DNA from 3 places in the Ancylobacter sp. FA202 genome. Region 1 is predicted to be linked to each of the others. Evidence: predicted binding sites of a transcription regulator. Region 1 holds the regulator's gene; each other region holds the start of a gene.

What was found. Region 1 encodes PhoB, which activates phosphate uptake and scavenging genes when phosphate is short. Its sites were predicted from a motif close to TGTCATNNANCTGTCAT; they were not measured.
Region 2: a site for PhoB is predicted at 6,684-6,700, ahead of A3M1_RS0113335 (ArsJ-associated glyceraldehyde-3-phosphate dehydrogenase). Genes of this name have one in related genera too.
Region 3: a site for PhoB is predicted at 7,518-7,534, ahead of A3M1_RS0121040 (PhoX family phosphatase). Genes of this name have one in related genera too.

What each region holds. Positions count from the first base shown of each region.
Region 1 is NZ_KB904818.1:2,079,172-2,088,664, reverse strand. Features, by position in the region: gene A3M1_RS0109520 (LysR family transcriptional regulator) at 1-336, opposite strand, end outside; gene A3M1_RS0109515 (SDR family oxidoreductase) at 454-1,218, shown strand; gene phoB (phosphate regulon transcriptional regulator PhoB) at 1,307-2,008, opposite strand; gene phoU (phosphate signaling complex protein PhoU) at 2,044-2,757, opposite strand; gene pstB (phosphate ABC transporter ATP-binding protein PstB) at 2,783-3,604, opposite strand; gene pstA (phosphate ABC transporter permease PstA) at 3,613-4,446, opposite strand; gene pstC (phosphate ABC transporter permease subunit PstC) at 4,459-5,436, opposite strand; gene pstS (phosphate ABC transporter substrate-binding protein PstS) at 5,623-6,663, opposite strand; gene A3M1_RS0109480 (ATP-binding protein) at 6,836-8,128, opposite strand; gene ppk2 (polyphosphate kinase 2) at 8,299-9,279, shown strand; gene A3M1_RS0109470 (hypothetical protein) at 9,297-9,493, shown strand, end outside.
Region 2 is NZ_KB904818.1:2,925,233-2,934,725, forward strand. Features, by position in the region: gene A3M1_RS0113295 (TonB-dependent receptor) at 1-988, shown strand, start outside; gene A3M1_RS0113300 (ABC transporter substrate-binding protein) at 996-2,135, shown strand; gene A3M1_RS0113305 (helix-turn-helix transcriptional regulator) at 2,218-2,622, shown strand; gene arsC (arsenate reductase (glutaredoxin)) at 2,612-3,049, shown strand; gene arsB (ACR3 family arsenite efflux transporter) at 3,087-4,148, shown strand; gene A3M1_RS0113320 (helix-turn-helix transcriptional regulator) at 4,225-4,590, shown strand; gene A3M1_RS0113325 (MFS transporter) at 4,587-5,843, shown strand; gene arsH (arsenical resistance protein ArsH) at 5,840-6,592, shown strand; gene A3M1_RS0113335 (ArsJ-associated glyceraldehyde-3-phosphate dehydrogenase) at 6,769-7,812, shown strand; gene arsJ (organoarsenical effux MFS transporter ArsJ) at 7,815-9,077, shown strand; gene A3M1_RS0113345 (SMP-30/gluconolactonase/LRE family protein) at 9,074-9,493, opposite strand, start outside.
Region 3 is NZ_KB904818.1:4,520,742-4,530,234, forward strand. Features, by position in the region: gene lepB (signal peptidase I) at 1-382, shown strand, start outside; gene rnc (ribonuclease III) at 379-1,098, shown strand; gene era (GTPase Era) at 1,095-2,054, shown strand; gene recO (DNA repair protein RecO) at 2,064-2,792, shown strand; gene parC (DNA topoisomerase IV subunit A) at 2,850-5,084, shown strand; gene A3M1_RS0121040 (PhoX family phosphatase) at 5,386-7,452, opposite strand; gene A3M1_RS0121045 (arginyltransferase) at 7,582-8,331, opposite strand; gene A3M1_RS0121050 (RDD family protein) at 8,431-8,946, opposite strand; gene A3M1_RS0121055 (threonine ammonia-lyase) at 9,049-9,493, opposite strand, start outside.

The DNA.
Region 1 (9,493 bases):
GGGGTAAAGCGCCGGCCCGATATGTAGCGCCGTCAGCGTCACCGGCGCGGATAGGCGCAGCGGGCCGGAAAGCGTGCCGCGCCGCTCGGCCAGCGTCGCGGCGGCTACATCCAGGCCGCGAAGCGACTGCGAGGCCAGTTCGAGGAAGATCAGGCCGTCCTCCGTCAGCGTCAGTCGGCGCGTCGAGCGGTGCACCAGCTTGGCACCGAGCTGCCGTTCAAGCTGCGCCAGACGGTCGCTGACGACGGACTTCGCTAGGCGCAGCCGGCGGGCCGCCTCACTGATCGAGCCCGCCTCGGCAATGGCGACGAAAGCGGCGATGCCGTCGAGTTTCATCGTTCGGTTATTCCGGACATGGTTTCCGCTCACCGCAGGCTAATCCGAACGTGGCGTTATCGCCATACTTCTCCCCGACACGCCGCCGAGGGCGGCCGTATGATGAGGAGAATTGCGATGGGACGTCTTGAGGGCAAGGTCGCGCTGATCGCCGGCGCCAGTTCCGGCATCGGCCGGGCCGCTGCGGTGCTGTTCGCCCGTGAGGGCGCGAGGCTGGTGCTCGGGGCCCGCCGCCAAGGCGAGCTGGACGCGCTGGCGGCGGAGATTGCCGCCGAGGGCGGCGCAGCGGCTGTGCTCGCCGGCGATGTGCGCGAGGAGGAGTATGATCGGGCGCTCGCGGCATTGGCGGCGGAGCGGTTTGGCCGGCTCGACATCGCCGTGAACAATGCCGGCACGCTCGGCGAGAAGGGACCCAGCACCGAGATTTCGGCCAAGGGCTGGGAGGATACGCTGGCGGTGAACCTCACGGGCTCCTTCCTCGGCGCCAAGCACCAGATCGCGCAGATGCTGAAGACCGGCGCGGGCTCGGTGATCTTCACGTCGACCTTCGTCGGCTACACGGCAGCCTTTCCCGGCCTCGCCGCCTATGCCGCCTCGAAATCCGGACTGGTCGGCCTTACCCAGGCGCTCGCCGCCGAGTTCGGCCCGAAGGGCATCCGGGTGAACGCCATCCTGCCCGGCGCGGTGGAGACCGAGATGTACCGGGAAGCGAACGACACGCCGGAGGCACAGGCCTTCGTCACGGGGCTGCACGCCCTGAAACGCGTGGCCGCGCCGGAAGAACTGGCCCGCTCGGTGCTCTATCTCGCCTCCGACGACTCGTCCTTCGTGTCCGGCACCGCGCATCTCGTCGATGGCGGGCTGTCGATCAACCGGAGCTGAGCCGGCGTGGCAGATTCGCCTGCCCTCTAACCCCCAGCTAGAGAACACGTAACCGATCGGCTTGCGATGCAAGCTGATCGGCGCGCGCTCAATGTGCGCGGGCGAACATCTCGTTGAAGGAATAGCCGGAACCGCGCACGGTGCGGATCGGGTCGGGCTGGCGGGGGCGGTTGAGCGCCTTGCGCAGCCGGCCGACATGCACGTCGACCGTGCGCTCGTCGATATAGACGTCCTGCCCCCACACGCCGTCGAGCAGCTGCTCGCGCGAATAGACGCGGCCCGGCGACTGCATGAGGAATTCCAGCAGCCGGAACTCGGTGGGGCCGAGATGCAGCTCGCGGCCGGCGCGGTGCACGCGCTTGGTCTCGCGGTCGAGCTCGATGTCGCCGGCCCGCAGCAAGGTGGAGATGTGCTCGGGCTTGGCCCGGCGCAGCAGCGCCCGCACCCGGGCGACAAGCTCGGGCACCGAGAAGGGCTTCACCACATAGTCGTCCGCGCCGGTGGCGAGGCCGCGCACGCGCTCGGTCTCCTCGCCGCGGGCGGTGAGCATGAGGATGGGCATGCGCTCGGTTTCCGGCCGGGCCCGCAGGCGCCGGCACAGCTCGATGCCGGAAAGGCCCGGCAGCATCCAGTCGAGGATCAGAAGGTCCGGCACGCTTTCGCGCAGCCTTGTCTCCGCCTCGTCGCCCCGCCCGACATTATCGACCGAATAGCCTTCGGATTCGAGATTGTAGCGGAGCAGGAGGGTGAGGGGCTCCTCATCCTCCACGATCAGTATGTTGGTGGGCATGATCTTGATCCCGAGCGTTCGCGGGCCGTGGGGTGTCAGGCCGGGAACGCGACGCTGGTCAGGCTGCTGGTGTCCTGCTTGGGCCGCTCTTCGGTGAGGAGCTGGCCGGTCACAAGATAATGGATGGTTTCCGCGACATTGGTGGCATGGTCGCCGATACGCTCGATGTTCTTGGCGCAGAACAGCAGATGCGTGCACAGCGAGATGTTGCGCGGATCTTCCATCATATAGGTGAGCAGTTCGCGGAACAGCGAGGTGTAGAGCACGTCGACCTCGCCGTCGCGCTGCCAGACTTCCAGCGCCCGCACCTCGTCGCGGGTGGCATAGGCGTCCAGCACCACTTTCAACTGTTCGAGCACGATGTTGGACATGTGCTCGACGCCGCGCACCAGCTTCTGCGGGTGGAACTCGCCGGTGAGGGCGAGCACGCGCTTGGCGGTGTTCTTGGCGAGGTCGCCGATGCGCTCCAGATCATTGGCGATCCGCATGGCGGCGACGATCTCGCGCAGGTCGCCAGCCAGCGGCTGGCGGCGGGCGATGATGAGCACCGCCTTTTCCTCGATCTCCCGCTGCAGCAGATCGACCGGGCCGTCGAGCACGATCACCTTCTGGGCGAGCTCGCTGTCGCGCTTGACCAGCGCCTGGACGCTGTCGGCGACGAGACGCTCGGACTGGCCGCCCATCTCCACCACACTGCGGCCGAGTTCCTTTAGGTCGGTGTCGAACGACGAGACGATATGTTCGGTCATGGGGCAGGCCTCTCTCGTCGCGGGCTCAGCCGAAGCGGCCGGTGATATAGTCGCGGGTGCGGGCTTCACGCGGGTTGGTGAAGATCTCGTTCGAGGCGGCGACCTCGATCAGTTCGCCGAGATAGAAGAACGAGGTGATGTCGGCGCAGCGCGCCGCCTGCTGCATGTTGTGCGTCACGATGACGATGGTGAATTCCTGCTTCAGTTCGTCGATCAGGTCTTCGATCTTCGAGGTCGAGATCGGGTCGAGCGCCGAGGTGGGCTCGTCGAGCAGGATCACTTCCGGCCGCACCGCGATGGTGCGGGCGATGCACAGGCGCTGCTGCTGGCCGCCGGAGAGGCCGAGCGCCGAGGTGTGCAGCCGGTCCTTGGCTTCTTCCCAGATCGCCGCCTTGCGCAGGCACCACTCGACGCGCTCGTCCATCTGCGCCTTGGAAAGGCGCTCATGCAGGCGCACGCCGAAGGCGATGTTGTCATAGATCGACATCGGGAACGGGGTCGGCTTCTGGAACACCATGCCGATGCGCGAGCGCACGACGGTGGAATCCAGGTCCTTGCTCAGCAGGTCGGCGCCGTCGAACAGGATCTTCCCTTCCGCGCGCTGGCCCGGATAGAGCTGATACATGCGGTTGAAGATGCGCAGCAGCGTGGACTTGCCGCAGCCCGAGGGCCCGATCATCGCGGTGACGCGCTTTTCCGGGATCTCGAAATTGATGTTCTTCAGCGCGTGGTTGTCGCCGTAGAAGAAATTGAGCTTCTCGACCTTGAGCTTGGACTCGGCCGAGGGCGCGGTGGCGCGGTTGACGGCGGAGGCGATGTCGATCGACGTCTCGGGTGCGAAATTCATGGTCCGTCTCACTTCATCTTCGCCAGGACGAGGCGGGAAAGGATGTTCAGGGTGAGAACCCCGACGGTGATGATGAGGGCGCCCGCCCAGGCCAGGGCGACCCAGTCCTCGAAGGGGCTGGCAGCGTATTGATAGATGGCGATCGGCAGGCTCGCCATGGGGGCGTCGAGGCTGAGCGACCAGCCATTATTGCCGAGCGAGGTGAACAGCAGCGGCGCGGTCTCGCCGGCGGCGCGGGCGATGGCCAGCAGGATGCCGGTGACGATGCCGGCCCGGCCGGCGCGCCAGGTAATGAAGGTCACGACCTTCCACTGCGGCGCGCCGAGCGCGAAGGCGGCTTCGCGCAGGCCGATCGGCACCAGGTTCAGCATGTCCTCGGTGGTGCGAACCACCACGGGGATGATGATGATCGCCAGGGCGATGGAACCGGCCCAGCCGGAGAAGCCGCCGAAGGGCACGACCAGGAGCTGGTAGACGAACAGGCCGATGAGGATCGACGGGGCGGAGAGCAGCACGTCATTGACGAAGCGCACCGCATTGCCGACCTGCGTCCCGCGGCCGTTCTCGGCCAGGAAGGTGCCGCACATCAGGCCGATCGGGGTGCCGATGATCAGCGCGACGCCGATCTGGATCAGCGAGCCGACAATGGCGTTGAGCAGGCCACCGCCGGCGCCGGGCGGCGCGGTGATGTGGGTGAAGACATGCGGCCCGAGCGCGGGCAGGCCGCGCGCCACCAGGGTCCACAGGATCCAGGCGAGCAGGACCAGCGAGAGCGCGGCGAAACCGACGCTGATCGCCTTGACGGTGTAGTCGGTCGCGCGACGGCGGGCGAGGGATGCCATGTGTGTCTCCACTCAGCCCTTGAGCCGGGACCGGACGAGCAGGCGCGAGAGCGCGAGCACGATGAACGAAATCACGAACAGGATGAAGCCCAGTTCCAGCAGCGCCTGCAGCTTCAGCGAGCCGATCGAGGCCTCGGGAAACTCGTTGGCGATGGTGGAGGCGATGGTGGCGCCCGGGGCGAACAGCGAGGCCGACATGCGGGTGGCATTGCCGATGACGAAGGTCACGGCCATGGTCTCACCCAGCGCGCGGCCGAGGCCGAGCATGATGGCGCCGACCATGGCTGTGCGGCCATAGGGCACCGAGACGTTGCGGTAGACCTCATAGGTGGTGGCGCCGACGCCATAGGCCGATTCCTTGATCATCGGCGGCACCGATTCCAGCACCTCGACGAACATGGCGGTGATGAAGGGCAGGATCATGATCGCCATGATCAGGCCGGCGGTGAGCATGCCCGCGCCGAGCGGCGGGCCCTGGAACAACGCGCCGATGATCGGCAGCGGCCCGAGCCATTCGATCAGCGGCGGCTGCACATAGGCGGCCATCAGCGGCACGACGATGAAGAAGCCCCACATGCCGTAGATGATCGACGGGATCGCGGCGAGCAGCTGGATCGCGACGCCGATCGGCCGGCGCAGCGGGCCGGGGGCGATCTCGGTGAGGAAGAAGGCGATGCCGAAGGACAGCGGCAGGGCGATGATGACGGCGATCACGGCGCTGAAGACGGTGCCGAACACCATCACGCCGGCGCCGAACACTTCCGTTACCGGGTTCCACGTCGTCGACCAGATGAAGGACAGGCCGAATTCCTGAATCGCCGGCAGGCCGCCCTCGAACAGCATGGCGATGATGAGGCCGAGCAGCAGCAGAACGACAATGCCGCTGGTCCATAGAATGCCGACAAAGATCGGGTCGCTGACGCGGCCGGTCGGCTTGCGCGCGGCGATCAGGCCGGTGCCCGCCTGCCTTCCGCTGAGAGTGGCATCCATGTCGTGTAATCCTTGGAGCGCCTTGTCACCCGAAAGCCGCGATCGGCCTGAGGGGCGGCGTGCTGTGACGGAGCGTGGGCGTCGCGGGCGTTAGGGGCAGACTACAATTGGCTGAGCCGGACGAGAAGAGGCGGCCGGACGAGAAGAGGCGGCCGGACGGCCGCCTCCTCCCCCTGCAGGGCAGGATCAGTTGGTCCAGACGGCCTTGCCGTCGGCCTTGACTTCGCTGGCCCAGGCCTTGCGCACTTCGTCCGCAACCGCGTCGGGGAGCGGGATGTAGTGCAGCTTCTCGGCGATGGCGTCGCCTTCGGCGCTGTAGGCCCAGTTGAAGAACTTGATGGCCTCGGCCGACTGCGTGGCGTTGGTCGGGTTCTTCGGCAGCAGGATGTAGGTGGCCGAGGTGATCGGCCAGGCGCCTTCGCCAGCGGTGTCGACCATCGAGGCGGCGAAGTTCTTCGCGCCCTTCCAGTCGGCGGCGGCGGCCGCTTCCATGAAGCTCTTGGTCTCGGGCTTCACGACCTTGCCGGCCTTGTTCACGAGGTCGGTGGTGGCGAGCTTGTTGGCGGCGGCGTAGATGAACTCGACGTAGCCGATCGCGCCCTTGGTGTTCTTCACGGTGCCGGCAACGCCTTCATTGCCCTTGGCGCCCGCGCCGACCGGCCACTGGACGGAGGTCGCGGCGCCGACGCCGGACTTCCAATCGGCGCTGGCGGAAGCGAGGTAGGAGGTGAACACGAAGGAGGTGCCCGACGAGTCCGAACGGTAGACCGGGACGATGGCGATGTCGGGAAGCTTGGCGCTCTTGTTCAGGGCGGCGATCTTCGGGTCGTTCCACTTGGTGATCTTGCCCTGGTAGATCTCGGCAATGATCTCGCCATTGAGGGTCAGCGCGTGGTCTTCGCCGAGATTGACGATGGCCACGACCGAACCGATCACGGTCGGGAACTGGAGCAGGTTGGCGGATTCGAGCTTGTCGTCCTTCATCGGCGCGTCGGAGGCGCCGAAATCGACGGTGCGGTTGACGATCTGGTTCTGGCCACCGCCGGAACCGATCGACTGATAGTTCAGGCCCGTGCCGGTCTTTTCCTTATAGGCGGCAGCCCAGGCCTGGTAGACCGGCGCCGGGAAAGAGGCACCGGCGCCATTGATGTCAGCGGCGAAGGCGGCGCCCGAAAACACGGCGCCGAACGACAGCGCCGCGGCGCCAAGCAGATGGGTGAATTTCAAGGGTCTTCTCCTTAGGTCGGGAGATCGGCGGCATCGCGGAGATGGGCCCGGATGCGCGATTGGCCGAAGGGCGGTGGACGTTTCACACGGGAGTCTTACCGCCCGGGCACCAAGGTTCTATGACCCTTCGATGAAGTCTTGATGACAGCACAAGCCATTGATAACGCTTGAACTATCTCTTGGCCGCGGAAGCTGTCGACAGGCGGACCGAGAATGTCGAGCCCGCGCCCGGCACGCTTTCAATGCCCATCTTGCCGCGATGGCGGGCGACGATGTGCTTGACGATGGCCAGCCCGAGCCCGGTTCCGCCCTGTTCGCGCGAATGGGCGGTGTCGACCCGGTAGAAGCGCTCGGTCAGGCGCGGCACATGCTCGGGGGCGATTCCGGGGCCATAATCGCGCACCGTCACCAGCGCGTCCGTCCCCTCGCGCTGGATGGCGATCTCGACAAGGCCGCCGGTGGCGCCATATTTCAGCGCGTTCTCGACCAGGTTCTCGAAGACGCGGATCAGCTCGTCGCGGTCGCCGCGCACCTCGACGGGGTCCGCCGGGGGCGCGAAGGCGATCTCCACCCCGCGCTCGCGGCCGAGCGGGGCCAGCGCGTCGCGCACATGGCTGACCACGGCGACGAGATCCACCGCCGCCTCGGGCCGAAGATGGGCGTTGAGCTCGATGCGCGAGAGCGAGAGCAGGTCGTCGATCAACCGCGACATGCGCCGCGCCTGCTCGTTCATGATCTTGAGAAAGCGCTCGCGGGCGCTGGCGTCGTTGCGGGCCGGGCCCTGCAGCGTCTCGATGAAGCCCGAGAGCGAGGCCAGCGGCGTGCGCAGCTCGTGGCTGGCATTGGCGACGAAGTCGACGCGCATCTGTTCGACCCGGCGCTGCGGGGTGAGGTCGATGAAGCTCAGCAGCACCGCCTCGGTCGGCGCGCCCTCGCGCAGCAGGCCGGGGCGGATTGGCACGATGTCGGCGCGCAGCCAGCGGTCGATCGGCACGCGCTCGGCGAATTCGATCCGACGGGCGGCGCCGTCTGTGATCGAGGCCCGCAGCGCTTCCAGCACTTCGGGCACGCGCACGGCGAAGGAGACGGGATCGCCGACCCGCACGCTGGCGAGCAGGCCGACCGCGCCGGCATTGGCGGTGAGCACGGTGCCGCGCGCGTCGAGCAGCAGCGCCGCCTCGGGCAGCGCGCGCACCAGCGCCGGCAGCCGCTCCTCGGCGCGCGGCGAGGGCTTGGGCTCGCCACCGAAGCGGGCCAGGGCGGCCGCGACCGGGCGCCGGCGCGTCGGCAGCATCGCCCCCAGCGCCACCAGCCCGCCAATGGCCAGCGCCGCGCCCGGCGTCATCGTGCCGGCCCAGCTCGCGCCACCAAGGCCCAGCGCGGCCGCGGCGAGAATCCAGCGCGCGCCGATGAGGCGCTCACGCAGCGTATCCTCCGCCAGTTGCTGCGATTCTCCGAGGGCCATGCCCGCTCTTCCTGCCCAACAATCGTGGACGACGTTGCCACCGCCCTTCCGGGCGCGCCGTTCTTTCCTGATATGCTTCTGTCGCGCCTGCCGAAAGGCGAATCGCCTCGCGGCCGAACCTTTCGCAGGCCGGCACGTTGCCCCTTATTATACAGTTGAAAGGCTTCCATATGACGAAGAAGCCGGCCACGCCCCCGCCCGCCCCGAAGGGGAAAGCCGAGAAGGGGAAAGTCGCCAAAGGCAGCGCCAGTAAAAGCAGCGCCGCCGCGCCGGAGCCCGCGCGCCGGGAGGCGGAGCTTTCGGCCGTCGTGGCAGCCTTCTCGGTGGAGGCGGCGGAACTGCCGCCGCTTATCGCCGCGCACGCTTATGGCAGCGGCGGCTACCCCTATAGCGACCGGCCCAAGCGCAAGACCTATGAGAAGGAACTGCGCGCCCTGCAGATCGAACTGCTGAAGCTGCAGGAATGGGTGAAGGCCCAGCACGAGCGCATCGTGATCGTGTTCGAGGGGCGCGACGCCGCCGGCAAGGGCGGCACCATCCACCGCCTGACGCAGCACCTCAACCCGCGCTTCGTGCATGTCGTCGCGCTCGACAAGCCGACCGAGGTGGAAGCCGGGCAATGGTATTTCCAGCGCTACATCGCCCATTTGCCGCGCCGGGGCGAAATCGCGGTCTTCGACCGCTCCTGGTACAACCGCGCCGTCATCGAGCCGGTGATGGGCTTCTGCACCCCGGCGGAAAGCGCGCATTTCCTCACCCAGGTGCCGGTTTTCGAGCAGATGCTGCGCGATGACGGCATCAGGCTGTTCAAGATCTGGCTCGACATCGGCCGCGAAATGCAGCTGCTGCGCCTGCATGAGCGCCATCAGGACCCGCTGAAGCGCTGGAAGCTCTCCCCGGTCGATCTCGCCGCCCCGGCGCGCTGGGACGCCATCGCGCAGGCGCGCGACACCATGATCGAGGCGAGCCACTCCCCGGTCCCGTGGTCGGTGGTGCTGGCCAACGACAAAATGCGGGCGCGGATCGGAGCCATTCGTCAAATCCTCGCCCAAATCCCGTATGAGGGCAGGGATGATGGCGTCGTCGGCATTCCCGACCCGGCCATCGTGCTCGATGGACGCGCCTTTCTCGGCCGTCGCACCGCCCGATGAATCGCGAAGGGACCCGAATGCGCCGCCATGGGATCGTCAGCCTGATGCTGGGCATCGGCATGTCGTTCGACGTTACCGGCCTCGCCGCCGAACCCATGCCGGCGCCCGCCGCCGACTATCGCGCCAAGGCGCGCGCGGCGCAGGGCGTGGAGATGAGCGTGGCGCATCACCAGGGGCAGGTGCGCGTCGAGGTCGCCACCGGCAACCTGCCCGA
Region 2 (9,493 bases), 850 kb from region 1:
CGCCTTCGGCATCGGCGATGTCATCGCCGGCATCGACTTCTACGACGACACCGCCCAGCTCTACGATCCCTATGACGCCGCCACCGAAAAGGCGACCAATGTCGGCCTCTACGCCCAGGCGCGGCTGGAGCCGTGGGAGCGCACCCGCCTGTCCTTCGGCGGCCGCGCTGATAACCAGTGGTTCACCGGCACCACAGGCGAGTCGTGGGACAATGCCGGGCTCAGCGGCAATGTCTCGGGCGAGTACGATGTGATCGAGAACTTCCTGACCGCGCGCGCCGGCTATTCCCATGTCTGGGCCGGTATTCCGCTGGCCGAGAATTTCTACATGAACCCGGCCTGGGACTATGACGGCGGCGCCGAGCCGGTGACCTCGAACAACGCCATGGCGGGGCTGAAGGCGACCTATCAGGGCTTCACCCTGGAAGGCAGCATCTTCCGCACCGACATCTACAATGCCCGCGTCGTCACCTACAGCAACCGCGTCCTGGGTGCGATCCGCGCCCGTGACATCGAATCGCGCGGCTTCGAGATTGCCGGCGGCTATGAATGGGAGACCGGCTTCGTCAGGGTGAAATATGCCGATATCGACGTCACCATCGACGGCGAGGCGGCGGATTCCGACACCGGCAACTACCTCGCCACGCCGGTCGGCCAGATGATCACCTTCGTCGCCGCCCACAGGATTCCCGAATGGGGCCTCACCATCGGCGGCAACATCGAGGTGGCGCTGGAGATGGACGACGTGCCGGCGCTGCTGCCGGATGGCGAGACGCTGACGACGACCATTCCCGGCTATACTGTCGTCAATGTCTATGCGGAGTACCGGCCGGTCACCGCGCCGCACCTGATGCTGCGGCTCGACATCAACAATCTGTTCGACGAGACCTATGCCAGCCGCGGCACCTATGGCCAGGACATCGCGGACGTCGTGCCGCTCTACCAGCCGGGGCGCTCTTTCATCGTCACCGCATCGGCGAAGTTCTGACCCGTCGATGACGGCACGCCCTGCCGCGCGCGCCGCCGCGCTTATTTCCCTGCTGGTCGCCGGGCTGGTCGCGCTCTGGCCGGCGGCGGCGGCGGCGCGGGAGATCGTCGACCTCGCCGGCCGCACGGTCATCGTGCCCGACAAGGTCGAGCGCCTCATCCTCGGCGAGGGCCGCTATATCCCGGCCCTCGCCATTCTCGACCGCGACGACCCCATCGGCCGCGTCGTCGGCATGATGGGCGAGTATGAGCAGGTCGATCCGGCGACCTATGCCCGCTTCCGCGCCCGCTTCCCCGCCATCGCCGACATTCCCCGCTTCGGCCGCGCTTCCCAGGACAGTTTCAGCCTGGAGCGGGCTTTGGCGCTGCGCCCGCAGGTGGCCATTTTCGGGCTCGACGGGCACGGCCCGGGAGCGAGCAATGCGCGGGTGATCGAGGTGCTCGCACAGGCCGGCATCGCTATCGTCTTCATCGATTTCCGCACCGATCCGCTGGTCAATACGCCCAAAAGCATCGAAGTGCTTGGCGCCGTGCTGGGGCGGGAGGAGGAGGCGGCGGCGTTTGTCGCCGAATGGCGCGCCGCCTATGAGCAGGTGCGCGATCGGCTGGCGCGGCACCGCCCGCCGGCGCCGCGCGTCTTCATTGAGAGCCGGGTGGGCCTGATGCCCTGCTGCGAGACCATGGTGCGCGGCATGATGGGCGATTTCGTCACCGCGACGGGCGGCAGCAACCTCGCCGCCGGCGTCATCCCCGCCGATGCCGGCACGGTCAGTCTCGAATATCTGCTGGTCAACCCGCCGGATATCTATATCGGCACCGCCATCGGCAGTGCCGCGAGCCCGCCCGACAGCCCGTGGATCGCGCTCGGGCCGGATGTCGCGCCCCGGCAGGCGGCCGAGAGCCTTGCCCGCGCCACCGGGCGCGTCGGCATCGCCGAAATGCCGGCGGTGAAAGCCGGCCGGGCGTTTGCCGTGTGGCACCATTTCTACAATTCGCCGTTCAATGTCGCGGCGCTGCAGGCCTTCGCGAAGTGGCTCCACCCCGAGCTGTTCGCCGATCTCGACCCGGAAGGCCTGCTGCGCCGGCTGCACCAGCGCTTCCAGCCCTTCCCATTGGAAGGCACCTATTGGACCGCGATGCCGCCCTAAGGCACCGCCCGGTCATCGGACATACACGGTGGGCCAAATCAGAGAGCTTGATTTGCGTCCACGTGTCGGCTATCGTCGACATATGGACACGGATCAAGCTCTCTCCGCCTTCGCGGCGCTTTCGCAGCCGACCCGGCTCGATGTCTTCCGGCTGCTCGTCGCCCATGAGCCGGAGGGGCTGGCGGCCGGCGAGGTGGCGCGCCGGCTCGACGTGCCGCACAACACGCTCTCCACCCATTTCGGCATTCTCGCCCGCGCCGGGCTGATCGGCGCCGAGCGCCAGAGCCGGCTCATCATCTACCGCGCCCAGCTGGAGGCGGTACGTCATCTGGCTTCCTTTCTCCTGAAGGATTGTTGCGGCGGCAAGCCGGAGATCTGCGCCCCGCTGATCGCCGATCTTCAGCCCTGCTGCCCTACCGGGGCCCATGAGGCCGACGCCTATGACGCCCAAGGAAACTCCACCGAGGAGGCCTGCGATGTCGCCTGAGAGTGCCGCCGTCACCATCTTTCACAACCCCGCCTGCGGCACCTCGCGCAACGTGCTGGGGCTGATCCGCAATGCCGGGATCACGCCTGTTATCATCGAATATCTGAAGACCCCGCCGAGCCGCGAGGAACTGGTGGCGCTTATCACCTGCATGGGCATTCCGGTCCGCGCCCTGCTGCGCGAGAAGGGCACGCCCTATGCGGAGCTTGGGCTCGGCGATCCCGCGCTCAGCGACGACGCGCTGCTCGACGCGATGATGGCGCACCCGATCCTGATCAACCGCCCCATCGTCGTCACCCCGCGCGGTGTAAAACTGTGCCGGCCCTCGGAGGCGGTGCTGGACCTCATCGACGCCCCGCAGCGCGGCGAATTCCGCAAGGAAGACGGCGAGCTGGTCATCGACGCCAGCGGCCATCGCGCCGGCTGAACGAGAACCGGAACCCCCGATGTCCCAGACAATGGCGATGACGCCCCGGCCCGCGCGGCTGTCCTTTCTCGACCGCTACCTCACCGTGTGGATTTTCGCGGCGATGGCGCTGGGCGTTATCCTCGGCACGGTGTTCACCGGCCTGCCGGAGGCGCTGAACACGCTCTCGGTCGGTTCCACCAACATCCCGATCGCGATCGGGCTGATCCTGATGATGTATCCCCCGCTCGCCAAGGTGCGCTACGAGGAGCTGCACCGCGTCTTCGCCGACAAGCGGGTGCTGGTGCTGTCGCTGGTGCAGAACTGGCTGATCGGCCCGACGCTGATGTTCGCCCTCGCGGTGATCTTCCTGCGCGACTACCCGGAATATATGACCGGGCTGATCCTCATCGGGCTGGCGCGCTGCATCGCCATGGTGCTGGTGTGGAACCAGCTGGCCAAGGGCGACAACCAGTATGTCGCCGGGCTGGTGGCGTTCAACTCGATCTTCCAGATCCTGTTCTTCTCGACCTATGCCTGGCTGTTCCTCACCGTGCTGCCGCCATTGTTCGGGCTGGAGGGTAGCGTGGTGGATGTCAGCTTCTGGACCATCACCGAGGCGGTGCTGATCTATCTCGGCATTCCCTTCCTCGCCGGCTTCCTCACCCGCCGCGTCCTCATCGCCCGCAAGGGGCCGGACTGGTACGCCAACGTGTTCCTGCCGAAGATCAGCCCGATCACGCTCGGCGCGCTGTTGTTCACCATCGTCGCCATGTTCAGCCTGAAGGGCGGCGATCTCGTGCGCCTGCCGATGGACGCGGTGATCATCGCCATTCCGCTGACGATCTATTTTATCGTCCAGTTCCTCATCAGCTTCGCCATGGGCAAGCTGATCGAGGCGGATTATCCCCGCACCACGGCGATCGCCTTCACCGCCGCCGGCAATAATTTCGAGCTGGCGATCGCGGTCGCCATCGCCGCCTTCGGCCTTGCCTCGCCGGTGGCCTTCGCCGCCGTCATCGGGCCATTGGTCGAGGTGCCGGTGCTGATCCTCCTGGTGCATGTCGCGCTGCGGCTCGGCCGGTGGTGGTTTCCACGGACGGCGCCCGGCGCCTCTTGAGGGGCGGTAAGTGATATTTCGACATTTGTCGAAACAGGGCTTGACCACTGATGGCGGCGGCGCCTAGCTTATTTCCATGAATCTCGAACAAGCCTCCCGCCAGCTTGAATCCCTCGGCAACCCCACCCGGCTGCAGATCTACCGGACGCTGGTGCGGGCGGGGCATGCCGGCCTGCCGGTCGGCGGCCTGCAGGAGCGGATCGGCATCGCCGCCTCGACGCTGTCGCATCATCTCAAGCGCCTCGTCGACACCGGGCTGGTGACGCAGGAGCGCCACGCCACGACGCTGATCTGCCGCGCGCATTACCCCGCCATGGAGGCGCTGATCGGCTATCTCGCCGACGAATGCTGCGCCGATGCCGGCTGCGCCGCGCACGACAGCGGCGGGCAGGGGGCACCCGTCACGGACGGCGTGGCGCGGGCGGGCGGAGTGCGGGCGTGAGCGAGAATGTTCTTGTCGCCGGTGCCGGCGAGCATCGCCCGCCCGGCGCGCGCAGCCTGTTCGTCACCGGGCTCGGCATCGGCCAGGTCTGCTCCTGGGGCTCGCTCTATTACAGCTTCCCGCTGATCGCCGAGGCGATGGGCCATGAACTCGGCTGGTCGAAGAGCGCGCTCTATGGCGCGGCGACGCTGGGGCTCGCCTTCGCAGGGCTTGCGGCCTATCCCATCGGCGCCGCCATCGACCGCGGCCATGGCCGGGTGATCATGACCATTGGCTCGGTGCTGGCCGGCCTGCTGCTGGTGCTGTGGTCGCAGGTCGAGAGCCTCGCTCTGTTCTATGTCGCGGTGGCCGGCATCGGCGCCCTGCAGGCGGCGACACTGTACGATCCCGCCTTCGCCGTCATCGCCCGCCGCTCCGGCCCTTCGCATGCGCGGGCGGGGATCACGGCGCTGACCCTGTGGGGCGGCTTCGCCTCCACCGTGTTCATCCCGCTGGTGCAACTGCTGCTCGATACGGTGGGCTGGCGCGAGGCGCTCATGGTGCTGGCTTGCATCAACATCCTTGTCTGCGCCGGCTGCTACTGGTCGGTGATCGACCCCGCCGCCGACGCGCCGCCGCACCGCTCCTCCTCGGCGGCGCCGCTCAGCGGCAGGGCAGCGGTGGCATGGGCGGCGCGGCAGCCGGTGTTCTGGGCGCTGGCGGTGGCGTTCACCGCCTATTCCGCCGCCTTCTCGGCCTTCACCTTCCATCTCTACCCGATGCTGGTGGAGAAGGGGTTCGAGGTCTCCGCCGTTGTCGCCGCCATGACGCTGATCGGCCCGGCGCAGGTGGCGGGGCGCGTCGCCATCTGGGTGTTCGCGCCGCGTGCGCCGGTGCGGCTGATCGGCTCGGTCACGGTGGCGGTGTTCCCGCTGGCGCTGGTGGCGCTCGACGTGCTGCCGCCGAGCTTCCTGCTGATCGCGCTCGTCGCTTTGTTCTATGGCGCGGCGAACGGCATCACCACCATCGTGCGCGGGCTCTCCGTACCGGAAATGCTCACCCGCGAGGCCTATGGCGCGGTGAACGGAGCGATGTCGGCGCCGAGCACGATCTCGCGCGCGGTGGCCCCGCTCGGCGCCGCGCTCATCTGGTCGATGTCGGGCTCCTATGACGGCGTGCTCGCCGCCATCATCGTCCTGACGCTGCTGCTGGCGTGCGGCTTCTGGCTCGCCGCCTTCCTGTCGCGCCGCGCATCATCCGAGGCTGCCCGATGACCACAGACGATTTCACCGACGCGCTCGACCCCGCCCATTTCGACCGGCCGGACGCGGACAAGCTGTCGCCCGCTAGCCCGCTGAGCCATCCCCCGCGCATCCTGCTGCTGTACGGCTCGCTGCGCGAGCGGTCCTATAGCCGGCTACTGGTCGAGGAGGCGGCGCGCCTGCTCACCGCCATGGGGGCGGAAACCCGCATCTTCGATCCGCGCGACCTGCCGATGCCGGACGCCGTGCCGGCCGACCATCCCAAGGTGCAGGAATTGCGCAGCCTGTCGGAATGGTCGGAGGGCCAGGTCTGGTGCAGCCCGGAGCGGCACGGCACCATCACAGGCGTGTTCAAGAGCCAGATCGACTGGCTGCCGCTGGAATATCGTGGCATCCGCCCGACCCAGGGGCGCACGCTGGCGGTGATGCAGGTGTCGGGCGGCTCGCAATCCTTCAATGCGGTGAACACGCTGCGCGTGCTCGGCCGCTGGATGCGGATGATCACCATCCCCAACCAGTCCTCGGTCGCCAAGGCGTTCGAGGAGTTCAATGAGGACGGGCGGATGAAGCCGTCGCCCTATTATGACCGGGTGGTCGATGTGATGGAGGAGCTGATGAAGTTCACTCTGCTCACCCGCGACCGCCGGGACTATTTCACCAGCCGCTACAGCGAGCGCCGCGAGGCCGCGCTCAAGGCGGCGGTGGCGGCGGAGGCGGATCTCTCCACCATCGCCATGACCGAGACGGCCCCGTCGCGGTGACAGGCCGCGCCTGATTATGTCGATCCGTCCCGAAATAAAGCCGATAGAAATGGCGCTTCTCCGCCGTTTCGCGCTCCAGAGGTGCCGGCACTGTCACTGAACTGTCATCCCGGACTGCTACGGCGCAGCGAGCTGCGAGAGATCGCGCGCGTCAGCCAGCCGAGAGGAAACCGGGCATGAGAGTCGGCATCAACGGCATGGGGCGGATCGGGCGGCTGGCGCTGCGGGCGGCGATGGGGGCGGCCGAGCGCCAGGCGAGCGACCCGCGCGCCGGCAACCGGCTCGACATTGTCCATGTCAATGAGCTCAAGTGCGGCGCGGCGGCGACCGCGCATCTCATCGAATTCGACAGCGTGCAGGGCCGCTGGCGCGCGCCGATCGAGGCGTCAGGCGAAGACGCGGTCATCATCGATGGCGGGCGCATCAGCTTCTCCGCCCATGCCGCGCCGGCCGACATCCACTGGGGCGATCTCGGTGTCGATATCGTGCTGGAATGCACCGGCAGGTTCCTCACCCCGGCCGCGCTGCAGGGGCATCTGGACCGGGGCGCCCGGCGCGTCATCGTCGCCGCGCCGGTTAAGGACCCGTCGGTGCTCAATGTCGTCGTCGGCGTCAATGAGCAGCTTTATGAGCCGGCGATGCACCCCATCGTCACGGCGGCGTCCTGCACCACCAACTGCCTCGCCCCCGTGGTGAAGGTGGTGCATGAGGCGATCGGCATCCGCCACGGCCAGATCACCACCATCCACAACCCGACCAACACCAATGTGGTGGTCGACGCGCCGCATAAGGATCTGCGCCGCGCCCGTTCCGCCATGCTCTCGCTGCAGCCGACCACCACCGGCAGCGCCACCGCCATCGCGCTGATCTATCCGGAGCTGAAGGGCAAGCTGAACGGCCATGCGGTGCGCGCGCCTGTCCTCAACGCCTCGCTCACCGATGCGGTGTTCGAGATGCAGCGCCCGACCAGCGTCGAGGAGGTGAACGACCTGTTCCGCGCGGCGGCGGCGGGCGCGCTCAACGGCATTCTCGGCTATGAGCCGCGCGCGCTGGTGTCCGCCGACTATGCCCGCGACACCCGCTCCTCCATCGTCGACGGCCTCTCGACCATGGTCACCGACGAGACCCTGCTGAAGGTTTACGCCTGGTACGACAATGAGATGGGCTATGCCTGCCGCATGGTCGATCTCGCCTGCCACATGCACAAGGTCGGGATTTGACCATGACAGGCTCCTCAGGCAGCGGGCTGCGCAACTACGCCATCGTGACGGCGGCCTATTGGGGCTTCACCCTCACCGATGGCGCCCTGCGCATGCTGGTGCTGTTCACCTTCTTCCAGCTCGGCTATTCGCCCTTCACGCTCGCCTTCCTGTTCCTGCTCTATGAGGCGGCGGGCATCGGCGCCAATTTCATCGGCGGCTGGCTGGCGGCGCGCTACGGCATCACCCGCATGCTCACCGTCGGGCTGGTGACGCAGATCGCCGGCTTCCTGCTGCTCTCCGCCGCCTCGCCGGAATGGGGCAGCACGCTGCTCGTCACCTGGGTGCTGCTGGCGCAGGGTGTGTGCGGCGTCGCCAAGGACCTGACCAAGACCGCCTCGAAATCGGCGATCAAGATCACGGAATCGCAGGCGGGCGGGCAGGCCGAGGGCCGGCTGTTCAAATGGGTGGCGTGGTTCACCGGCTCGAAGAACGCGATGAAGGGCGTCGGCTTCTTCCTCGGCGGGCTGCTGCTGCAGCTGGTCGGCTTCCGCTATGGGCTGTGGCTGATGGCGGGCGCGCTCTTTCTCGTCATGCTCGGCGTGGTGTTCTCGCTCCCCGCCATGATGGGCAAGGCCAAGGCCAGCGCCAGCGCGCGCGAACTCTTCGCCAAGTCGAAGGGCATCAACCTGTTGGCGGCCGCCCGCGTCGCCCTGTTTGGCGCGCGCGATGTGTGGTTCGTCGTCGGCGTGCCGGTTTTCCTCTATGCCAGCGGCTGGACCTTCACCATGGTCGGGGCGTTTCTGGCGCTGTGGACCATCGGCTACGGGCTGGTGCAGGCGGCGGCGCCCGCGCTGGTCGCGCGCAGCCCCGACGGGCTGTCGCGCGAGGTGCCGGCGGCGCGGTGGTGGTCGCTGGGGCTCGCCCTCGTGCCGGCGCTGATCGCCGCCGCGCTGGCGCTGGCGCCGCCTGATCCGACGCTGGTGCTGGTCATCGGCCTCGGCGTGTTCGGCGTCGCCTTCGCGGTTAACTCGTCGGTGCATTCCTATCTCGTGCTCGCCTATGCGGGCTCGGAGAAGGCGGCGGAGGATGTCGGCTTCTACTATGCCGCCAACGCGGCCGGGCGCTTCCTCGGCATCCTCGCCTCCGGCTTCCTCTACCAGTTCGGCGGAATCTATGCCTGCCTTCTCGGCTCGGCTTTGATGCTGTTCCTCTGCTGGCTGATCACGCTGGCGCTGCCGACGCGGGCGGATTCACCGAGGCCGACGGTTCGAGCCGCCCACTAAAGCCGTTTCGGCGCCGGCGGCCTCGCGCCGCGCGTGTTGACGAAGACGGCGTAGAGCGAGGTGTGGCCGCAGATGAACAGGCGGTTGCCGGCCGCGCCGCCAAAGGCGAGGTTGCCGACGCGCTCGGGCACGCGGATCTTGCCGAGCAGGTCCCCCTCCGGTGTGTAGCAATGCACCCCGTCGCCGGCGCTCGACCACAGGCGCCCGGCCTCGTCGACGCGAAACCCGTCCGGGGCATGGGGCGTCACCTCAGTGACGACCCTGCTATCGGCGAGCGTGTTGTCGGCGCGGACGGTGAAGGCGCGGATATGGCGGTTGCCGGCCTCGCGGCCGATGCCGCCGGAATCGGCGATGTAGAGCAGGCTTTCATCGGGTGAGAAGGCGAGGCCGTTGGGCTGGCCGAAATCGTCGGCCAC
Region 3 (9,493 bases), 2.4 Mb from region 1:
CAATGGCGTGCCGGTGAAGCGCGAGGATGCCGGCTACTGGATGGACGACGAGGGCAATGGCCGGGTGGAGCGCGTGAAGCGCTGGACCGAAACCCTTCCCAATGGGGTGAGCTACTACACGCTCGACCTCGTCGAGAACGGCTTCTACGACAATACCGACGTCTACAAGGTGCCGCCCGGCCATTATTTCATGATGGGCGACAACCGCGACAATTCCACCGACAGCCGCGTGCTCAGCCAGGTCGGCTATGTCCCCTATGAGAACCTGATCGGCCGCGCCCAGATCATCTTCTTCTCGGTGAAGGAAGGCGACGCGGCCTGGCAGTTCTGGAAGTGGCCGTGGACGGTGCGCTGGAACCGCCTCTTCTCCTTCGTGCGATGACGCGCGGCAAGAACCGCGTCCCCGACGACGCCGGCCTCGACGCACTGGAAAGCGCGCTCGGCCATGTCTTTGCCGACAGGGCCCATCTGCGCCTTGCGCTTACGCATATCTCGTCGGTGACGGGCGTGCAGGGCTCGCGGGCGCGCGTGCGCTCCTATCAGCGGCTGGAATTCCTCGGCGACCATGTGCTGGGTCTCGTGGTCTCCGACATGCTCTACCGCGCCTTCCCCCACGCCGAGGAGGGGGAACTCTCGCGCCGCCTCGCCGATCTCGTCTGCGAGGATGCCTGCGCCGAGGTGGCGCTCGCCATGGGCCTGGGCCCGCATCTGCGGCTCGGCGCCGGCGAGGAGCGTTCCGGCGGGCGCGAGCGCCCGGCCATTCTCGCCGACGTGGTTGAGGCCGTGCTGGCGGCGGTCTATCTCGATGCCGGCTATCCCGCCGCCGAGGCCATGGTCGATCGCTTCTGGCGCGCCCGGCTCGCCGTCCCCGGCAGTTCCGCCCGCGACCCCAAGACGGCGCTGCAGGAATGGGCGCAGGGGCGCGGATTGCCGCCGCCACATTACCGGCTGGTCGAGCGCTCCGGTCCCGATCATAATCCGGAGTTCCGGATCGCCGTCGACGTGCCGGGTTTCGAGCCGGTCGAGGCGACCGGCTCCTCCAAGCAGAACGCTCAGAAGATCGCCGCTGCGGCGTTTCTCCAACGGGTTACGCAATGAACGACATTATCGACGAGACACCCGAAGAGGGTCCTGACGCGGCCCCCGAGGCGGCACGCGAAAACACCCGCTGCGGCTTCGTCGCCCTCATCGGCACGCCCAATGCGGGCAAGTCGACGCTGACCAACACGCTGGTCGGCACCAAGGTCTCGATCGTCTCGCACAAGGTGCAGACCACCCGCTCGCTGGTGCGCGGCATCGCCATCGAGGGCGCGACGCAGATCGTGCTTGTCGACACCCCCGGCATCTTCGCGCCCAAGCGCCGGCTGGAGAAAGCCATGGTGCGCTCCGCCTGGAACGGCGCGGGCGATGCCGACGCCGTCGTGCTGCTCATTGACGCCCGCGCTGGGCTCAATGAGGAAGTCGAATCCATCATCCGCGGCCTCGCCGATGTGCGCCGCCCGCGCGCGATCCTGCTCAACAAGATCGACCTGGTGAAGCGCGAGAGCCTGCTGGAGCTCGCCGCCAAGGTGGCCGAACTCACCAGCTTCGACCGGCTGTTCATGGTGTCGGCTCTCGCCGGACATGGGCTGAAGGAGCTGCGCGCGTGGCTCGCACAGATCCTCCCCTTCGGGCCGTGGCTCTATCCCGAGGACCAGATCTCCGACGCGCCGATGCGCTCGCTGGCCGCCGAGATCACCCGCGAAAAGCTGTTCCACCGCCTGCACGAGGAACTGCCCTACCGCTCGACGGTTGAAACCGATTCCTGGCAGGAGCGCAAGGACGGCTCGGTCCGCATCGAGCAGACCATCTTTGTCGAGCGCGAAAGCCAGCGGAAGATTGTGCTCGGCAAGGGCGGCGACACGATCAAGGCGATCTCTATGGCCGCCCGCAAGGAACTGACCGAGATCGTCGAGGCGCCGGTCCACCTGTTCCTGTTCGTCAAGGTGCGCGAGAACTGGGCCGACGACCCGGCGCGCTACCGCGAAATGGGGCTGGATTTCCCGCAGGAGTGAGGCCGCCCGATGGAGTGGTCGGACGAGGGCATCATTCTCGGCGTGCGCCGCCACGGTGAGGCCAATGCCATCGTCGAAGTGATGACAGCCGGCCATGGTCGCCATCTCGGCCTGGTGCGGGGCGGCGGCTCGCGCCGGCAGGCGGCGGCGCTGCAGGCGGGCAATGGCGTGCGCGTGACCTGGCGCGCGCGTCTCGACGAGCAGCTCGGCGCCTACGCGCTGGAAGTGACGGCCGCGCATGCCGGCCGGCTGATGGCACAGGCCCATTCCGCCTTCGCGCTGAGCCATCTCGGCAGCCTCATCCGGCTGCTGCCCGAGCGCGATCCCCATCCCGTGCTGCACGGCCATCTGGCCACCATGATCGAGCATCTCCACCATGAGCGCCTGACCGGCATGATGATGGCTCGCTTTGAGCTGGCACTCCTGACCGAACTGGGATTTGGCCTGGATCTGGAGAGTTGCGCGGCCACCGGCGGGCGCAACGATCTGCTCTATGTCTCGCCCAAATCCGGCCGCGCGGTGAGCCGCGACGCCGGCGCGCCCTGGCAGGCGCAGCTTTTCACGCTGCCCTATTTCCTCATCAGCGAGGTTGCCGAGCCGCCGATGCCTGAGGATGTCGAGGCCGCCTTCGCGCTCACCGGCCATTTTCTGGCGCGGCGTGTTTTCGACCCGCGCGGCCTGCCGCTCCCCGATGCCCGCGCTTCGCTGCTGGCCGCGCTGAAACGGCCCGGTGGATAGCTTTGCGCGGGCGCGTTCGCGTCTTGTTCCCGCTCGCGCTTCGCGGTAGCACAGGGCATGGGTGAGCCACCGATTCCGACCGATGATGGCACGATCGAACCGATCGGCCTGAAGGCGGCGCTTGAAGAGCGCTACCTCGCCTATGCGCTGTCCACCATCATGCACCGGGCACTGCCGGATGCGCGCGACGGGCTGAAGCCCGTGCATCGCCGCATTCTCTATGGCATGCGGCTTCTGCGGCTCGACCCCGGCGGCGGTTTCCGCAAAAGCGCGAAGATCGTCGGCGACGTGATGGGCTCGTTCCATCCGCATGGCAACGCGGCGATCTACGACGCCATGGTCCGGCTCGCCCAGGACTTTTCCCAGCGCTACCCGCTGGTAGACGGGCAGGGCAATTTCGGCAATATCGACGGCGATAACGCTGCGGCCGAACGCTACACGGAGGCCCGGCTCACCGAAGTTGCACGGCTGATCCTCGACGGCATCGACGAGGACGCGGTCGATTTCCGCCCCAACTATGACGGCACGACGGAAGAACCCGTCGTCATGCCCGGCGCCTTCCCTAATCTGCTGGCGAATGGCTCGACGGGCATCGCCGTGGGCATGGCGACCTCGATCCCGCCGCACAACGCCGCCGAGTTGATCGACGCCAGCCTGCACCTGATCGACAACCCGCAAGCCACCACCGACGACCTGCTGGCCTTTGTGAAGGGGCCGGACTTCCCGACCGGCGGCGTCATCATCGAATCCCCGTCCTCGATCGCCGATGCCTATGCCACCGGGCGGGGCGGCTTCCGGCTGCGCGCGCGCTGGGAAAAGGAAGAGACCGGGCGCGGCACCTATGTGATCGTCGTCACCGAAATTCCCTATGGGGTGCCAAAGTCCCGTCTGGTCGAGAAGATCGCCGATCTGCTCAACGAGAAGAAGCTGCCGCTTCTTGCCGATGTTCGCGACGAGAGCGCCGAGGATGTGCGGCTGGTGCTCGAACCGCGCGCGCGAAACGTTGATGCCGAATTGCTGATGGAGAGCCTGTTCCGGCTCACCGAGCTGGAGACGCGCTTTCCGCTCAACATGAACGTGCTGGTCGGCGGACAGGTGCCCAAGGTCGTCAGCCTGCTGGAAGCGCTGCGCGAATGGGTCGACCATCGCCGCGAGGTGCTGCTGCGCCGCTCCCGCCACCGGCTCGGGGAAATCGAGCACCGGCTGGAGGTACTGGACGGCTACCTCATCGCCTATCTCAATCTCGACGAGGTGATCCGCATCATCCGCGAGGAGGATGAGCCGAAGCCCGCCTTGATCGCGCGGTTCGAGCTGACGGATGTGCAGGCCGAGGCCATCCTCAACATGCGCCTGCGCAGCCTGCGCAAGCTTGAGGAATTCGAGATCCGCAAGGAGCACGACGCGCTTTCCAAGGAGAAGGCGGGCATCGAAAAGCTGCTCGGCTCCGTGGCGCTGCAGTGGAAAAGGGTGGCCGGACAGCTGGCCGAAACCCGCAAGATGTTCGCGCCCGAGACCGCGCTCGGCCGTCGCCGCACCACCTTCGGCGAAGCCTCGGTGCACAAGGCGGATGCGGTCATCGAAGCGCTGGTTGAGCGCGAGCCGATTACCATTGTCGTGTCCGAGAAGGGCTGGATCCGGGCGCTGAAGGGCCATGTCGCCGATCTCACGGCGCTTGCCTTCAAGGGCGACGACCGGCTCAAGATCACCTTCTTCACCGAGACGACCGCCAAATTGCTGGTGTTCGCCACCAATGGCCGTTTCTACACGCTCGACGCCTCGAAGCTGCCGGGCGGGCGCGGCCATGGCGAGCCGCTGCGGCTGTCGATCGAGCTGGAGCAGGAAGCCGACATTCTCGACGTGCTGCCCTATCTCGGCGGGCGCCGGCTGCTGGTGGCGGCGAAGGAGGGACGGGGCTTCTTGGTCGCCGAGGACGATTGCCTCGCCAATACCCGCAAGGGCAAGCAGATACTGGGCGTCGACGCGCAGGACGCGGTGAAGGTGACGCCGGCGACCGGCGACAGCGTCGCGGTGATCGGCGAGAACCGCAAGCTGCTGGTCTTCCCGCTGACGCAGATCCCCGAGATGGCGCGCGGGCGCGGTGTGCGGCTGCAACGATACAAGGACGGCGCGATGAGTGACGTGAAGGTGTTCAGCGCCGCCGACGGCCTGACCTGGACCGACACGTCCGGCCGCACCTGGACCGTGACCGACCTAACCGAATGGCGCGGCGAGCGCGCCGGTGCCGGCCGCCTGCCGCCGAAGGGCTTTCCACGCAACAACAAGTTCGGCTGAGCAGTGCCCAGGGGATGAGGGCAGATTTATCCCTGCCCCTCTCCCGTTTCCCAGACCCCGGACGCCGGATAGGCGCGACGCTGCGCGCCGCGTTCCGGGCAGCGCTGCATCTCCCTCATGGCCGGGCTTGACCCGGCCACCCACGTCTTTAACCGGATGAATGCGGAAGGGCAGGATCCCTGGGTCACGCCCGGGGATGAGGGAAAGAAAGCGACGGGCGTCGCGAGGATCAGGCCAAGCCCCCTCTCCCCGTCGGGGAGAGGGGTAGGGTGAGGGGCTTCGCACGGCCGGGCCGGATGCCTCAGCTTCCGATCACGCCGCCATCCTTCTTGGTGATGACGACCACGGCCGGTCGCACCGGCATGTCGTCCTTGAAGTCCGGCCAGCGGGTGGACAGGTCCTCATAATAGGACGGACGGCCGAAGGGCGCCCAGTCGGTGCCGCCATCACCGGGGTGCTGCACGGCGACAAACGCGGTGCGGTCATCCTGCGTGAACAGCGGACCGCACATCTCGGCGCCCACCGGCACACGGAAGAACAGCTTCGAGGTCGCCCGCGCGCTGCCTTCGGTATCCACGGCCCAAAGCCCGTCCGTGCGCCCCGTATCCTTCGGGTTGTTGCCGTCGGTCGATACCCAGAGCCGGCCGGCGGTATCGACAGCGCAATTGTCGGGCATGCCGAACCAGCCATTGCGGGTGGTGTCGGTGGAGAAGGAGGCGCCCACCGCCGCGACGGAGGGATCGCCGCATTTCAGCAGCACTTCCCAGGTGCCCTTGGTCGCCGCGAAGTCGCCATCCGCCTCGGCGATCTCGATGATATGGCCGAAGGCGTTCTTGGCGCGGGGATTGGCGGCGTCGACCTGTTCGTCCTTGCGCCGGGTATTGTTGGTCAGCATCACATAGACCTTGCCGTTGACGCCGTTCGGCTGAATGTCCTCGGGGCGGTCCATCTTGGTGGCGCCGAGCAGGTCGGCGGCGCGGCGGGTCTCGATCAACACATCGGCCTGGCTGTCGAAGCCGTTGGCGGCGGTCAGCTGACCCTGGCCAAACACCAGCGGCAGCCATTCCAGCGCGCCACTGGAGTCGAACTTGGCGACATAGAGCGTGCCGGAATCCAGCAGGTCCATGTTGGCGGCGCGGTCATTCGGGTTGAACGTGCCCGAGGTGACGAATTTGTAGACATAGTCGAAGCGCTCGTCATCGCCGAGATAGAACACGACGCGCCCGTCCTTGGCGACGATCGATTCGGCGCCCTCATGCTTGAACCGGCCCATGGCGGTGCGCTTCTTCGGCACCGAAGTGGGGTCGTTCACATCCACCTCGACGATCCAACCGAAGCGGTTCGGCTCGTTCGGCACCTTGGCGAGGTCGAAGCGGTCGTAGATGTTGCCCCACTCATAGGAAGCTTCCGGCACGCCATAGCGCTTGTAGTTGGCGGCCTCCCGGTAGCCCTCGGGCAGCTTGCCGAGGAAATAGCCGTGGAAGTTCTCCTCGGCCATCACATAGGTGCCCCAGGGCGTGACACCGCCGGCGCAATTGTTGAGCGTGCCGATCACCTGGGTGCCGGTGGCGTCCGCCGCCGTCTTCAGCCGGTCGCTGCCGGCGGCCGGGCCGGTGATCTGCATCGGTGTGGTCGAGGTGATGCGGCGGTTCAGCTTGCCGTCGCGCACCACCTGCCATTTGCCGTCGACCTTGCGGATTTCGACGATGGTGCCGCCATGGGCCGCCATCTCGATATCCACCCGGGCCTTGTCCGCCGGCGCCACCTTCAGCTTGCCTTCGGCGACGCTGACGATGCCGGGGAACATCAGGTGCTCGTTGGTGTATTCGTGGTTCACCACCAGCAGGCCGTGCTCGGGCGAGCCATCGAGCGGGATGAAGCCGACATAGTCGTTATTGTAGCCGAACTGCCGGCGCTGGGCTTCCGCGCTCTGGTTCTTCGGGTCGAAGGTGGGCGAGTCGGGAAAGAGCGGGTCGCCCCAGCGCAGCAGCACTTCGGCGTCGTAACCTTCGGCGACATGGTGGGTCTCGTCGACCCCCGCCTCGACTTCGATGAAGTTGAAGGCCGAACCATTGGCGGCAGCGGTGCCGTCGCTGGCGGCGTGCGCCTTTTCCGCCGACATCAGTGCGGCCGGTCCGACGGTGGCGGCGATGGCGGAAACGGCGAGGGCGCCCTTGAGGAGGCCACGGCGGGAGAAGCGGACCGAGATCAGTTCACCCATGGTCGGGTTGAGCGTCGGATTGCTCCCGGCGCCGTCAGCCTCTTCCAGCAGGCTGGTGCGGAAGGGCGATACCTGATCGGCGGATTCCTGGTGGGCAGATTCCTGGTGGGCAGATTCCTGCGGCGGGCGATGAAGGTCGACGGTCATGGGGGGCTCCGGCAATCTGTCGCGCTCCGAGAGTTGGAAGCGTTCCAGTGTGCTACCCCTGCGACGTCACAGCCCTATGACGCACGGTCAGCCGGCAGTCGACAAAATGTCATGTGACGGCGCGACGACCTATTCCTCCACCCGCATCCAGCCCGCGGGCGCAAGGCGTTCCTGCGGCAGGAAGCGGCTCTTGTAGTTCATCTTGTCGGAGCCTTCGACCCAATAGCCGAGATAGACATAGGGCAGGCCCATGGCTTTCGCCTTAACGATATGGTCCAGGATCATGTAGGTGCCGAGCGAGCGGCCGGCCTGATCAGGATCGTAGAAGGAATAGACCATGGACAGGCCGTCGGCGAGAACGTCGGTCAGCGCCACGCCGTACAGCGGCCCCTGGCCCCTCCCGCTGACCGCCGATGCCGGCCCGTGACGGCGATATTCGATCAGCCGGGTGCGGACGTGGCTGTCCTCCACCATCATGGCGTAGTCGAGCACGGTCATGTCGGCCATGCCACCATCGGAATGCCGGCTGTCGAGATAGAGGCGGAATAGGGAATACTGCTCGGCGGTGGGGATCGCGGCGCGGATGTCGCCGATGAGATCGGCGTTGGCCTGGCGGACACGGCGGAAGCCGCGGGTCTCGCGAAAATCATCGACGCACACCCGCACCGAGACGCAGGCGCGGCACTGTTCGCAGGCGGGCCGATAGGCGATGGACTGGCTGCGCCGGAACCCGCCATGAGTCAGCACATCATTGAGCTGGGTGGCGCGCTCGCCCACCAGATGCGTGAACACCTTCCGCTCCGAACGCCCCGCCAGATAGGGGCAGGGCGAGGGGGCGGTCAGGTAGAATTGCGGTGTGTCGCGCGAATGTTCGGTCACGGCATGTTCACGTTGCGAATGGCTGAGGATCGCGCGCCCCGGGCCCGACGTCAAAGCCTTCGTTGACGCGGATCATTACGATCCGCAAACGCAGCGGGATCAGCGGTAGCCGCGCAGTTCGCCCGCCCGCTCGTCATTGTTGGTCACAACCGTGCCGATGATGAAGTCATGCGCCAGGCGTTTGCGTCGGTTGAGCAGGCCGATGATGGTGATGAACGGGGTGAAGACGCTCACCGACACCCAGAACAGCACGAGGCTGACAACCGCCAGCATGGGCGTCATCGGCGCTCCGTGCCACACCCGCATCTCGATTCCCATAGCGCGCATGCCGAGCGTCGCCGAGCGCGGTCCGCCGAGGGTGAGCCCGACATAGACCAGCGCCCACACAACATAGCCCGGCCCCAGCAGGCTGAACAGGAACCAGCCGAGCCCGAAGGTGAGGAAGCCGAAGATGAAAATCAGCAGCGCCGCCATACCGACGGGCACGCAAATGATCACCGTGTCGATGAGAAACGCCATGAACCGGCGGGAGAGCACGCCGCGAAAATACTCCGGTTCGACGAGCGGATCAAAGGCGTAGGGCCTCTCTTCCTCGCCATTGCGTGTATCGAACATGCCGGTCTCCTCCTGCCCCGTCAGGTGGGGGCACCCTCCGGCGCGGGCAAGGGCCCGCCCGCCCCGGCCAACCGCCGAAACGAACGCCCTCGTTCAATGATGCTAGCCAGCCGACTGCCAGTCGACCCGCACCACGTCCATGCCGTTCTCGATTAGCGCATGGTAGACCGTGTCGGCATGAGCGCGGTCGCGGGTCTCCACGGTCACGTCGAGCCGGGCGCCCTTGGCGTGCACGTCAAGGAAATGGCGCTTGTGCTCCACTTCAAGGATGTTCGCGCCGAGACCGCCGAGCAGGCTGGCGATGATGCCGAGTTCGCCCGGACGGTCGAGCATGGAGAAGCGGAACGAGACGATCCGCTCCTCGCGCTCGAGTTCGCGCATCATGATCGAGGCGACGATGCGCGGGTCGATATTCCCGCCCGACACCACCAGCCCTACCTTGCGGCCGCGGTAGCGGTCCGGGTCGGCGAGCAGCGCGGCGAGGCCAGCGGCGCCGGCGCCTTCCGCCAGCGTCTTCTGCTGGGTGAGGAACAGGTTCACTGCCCGC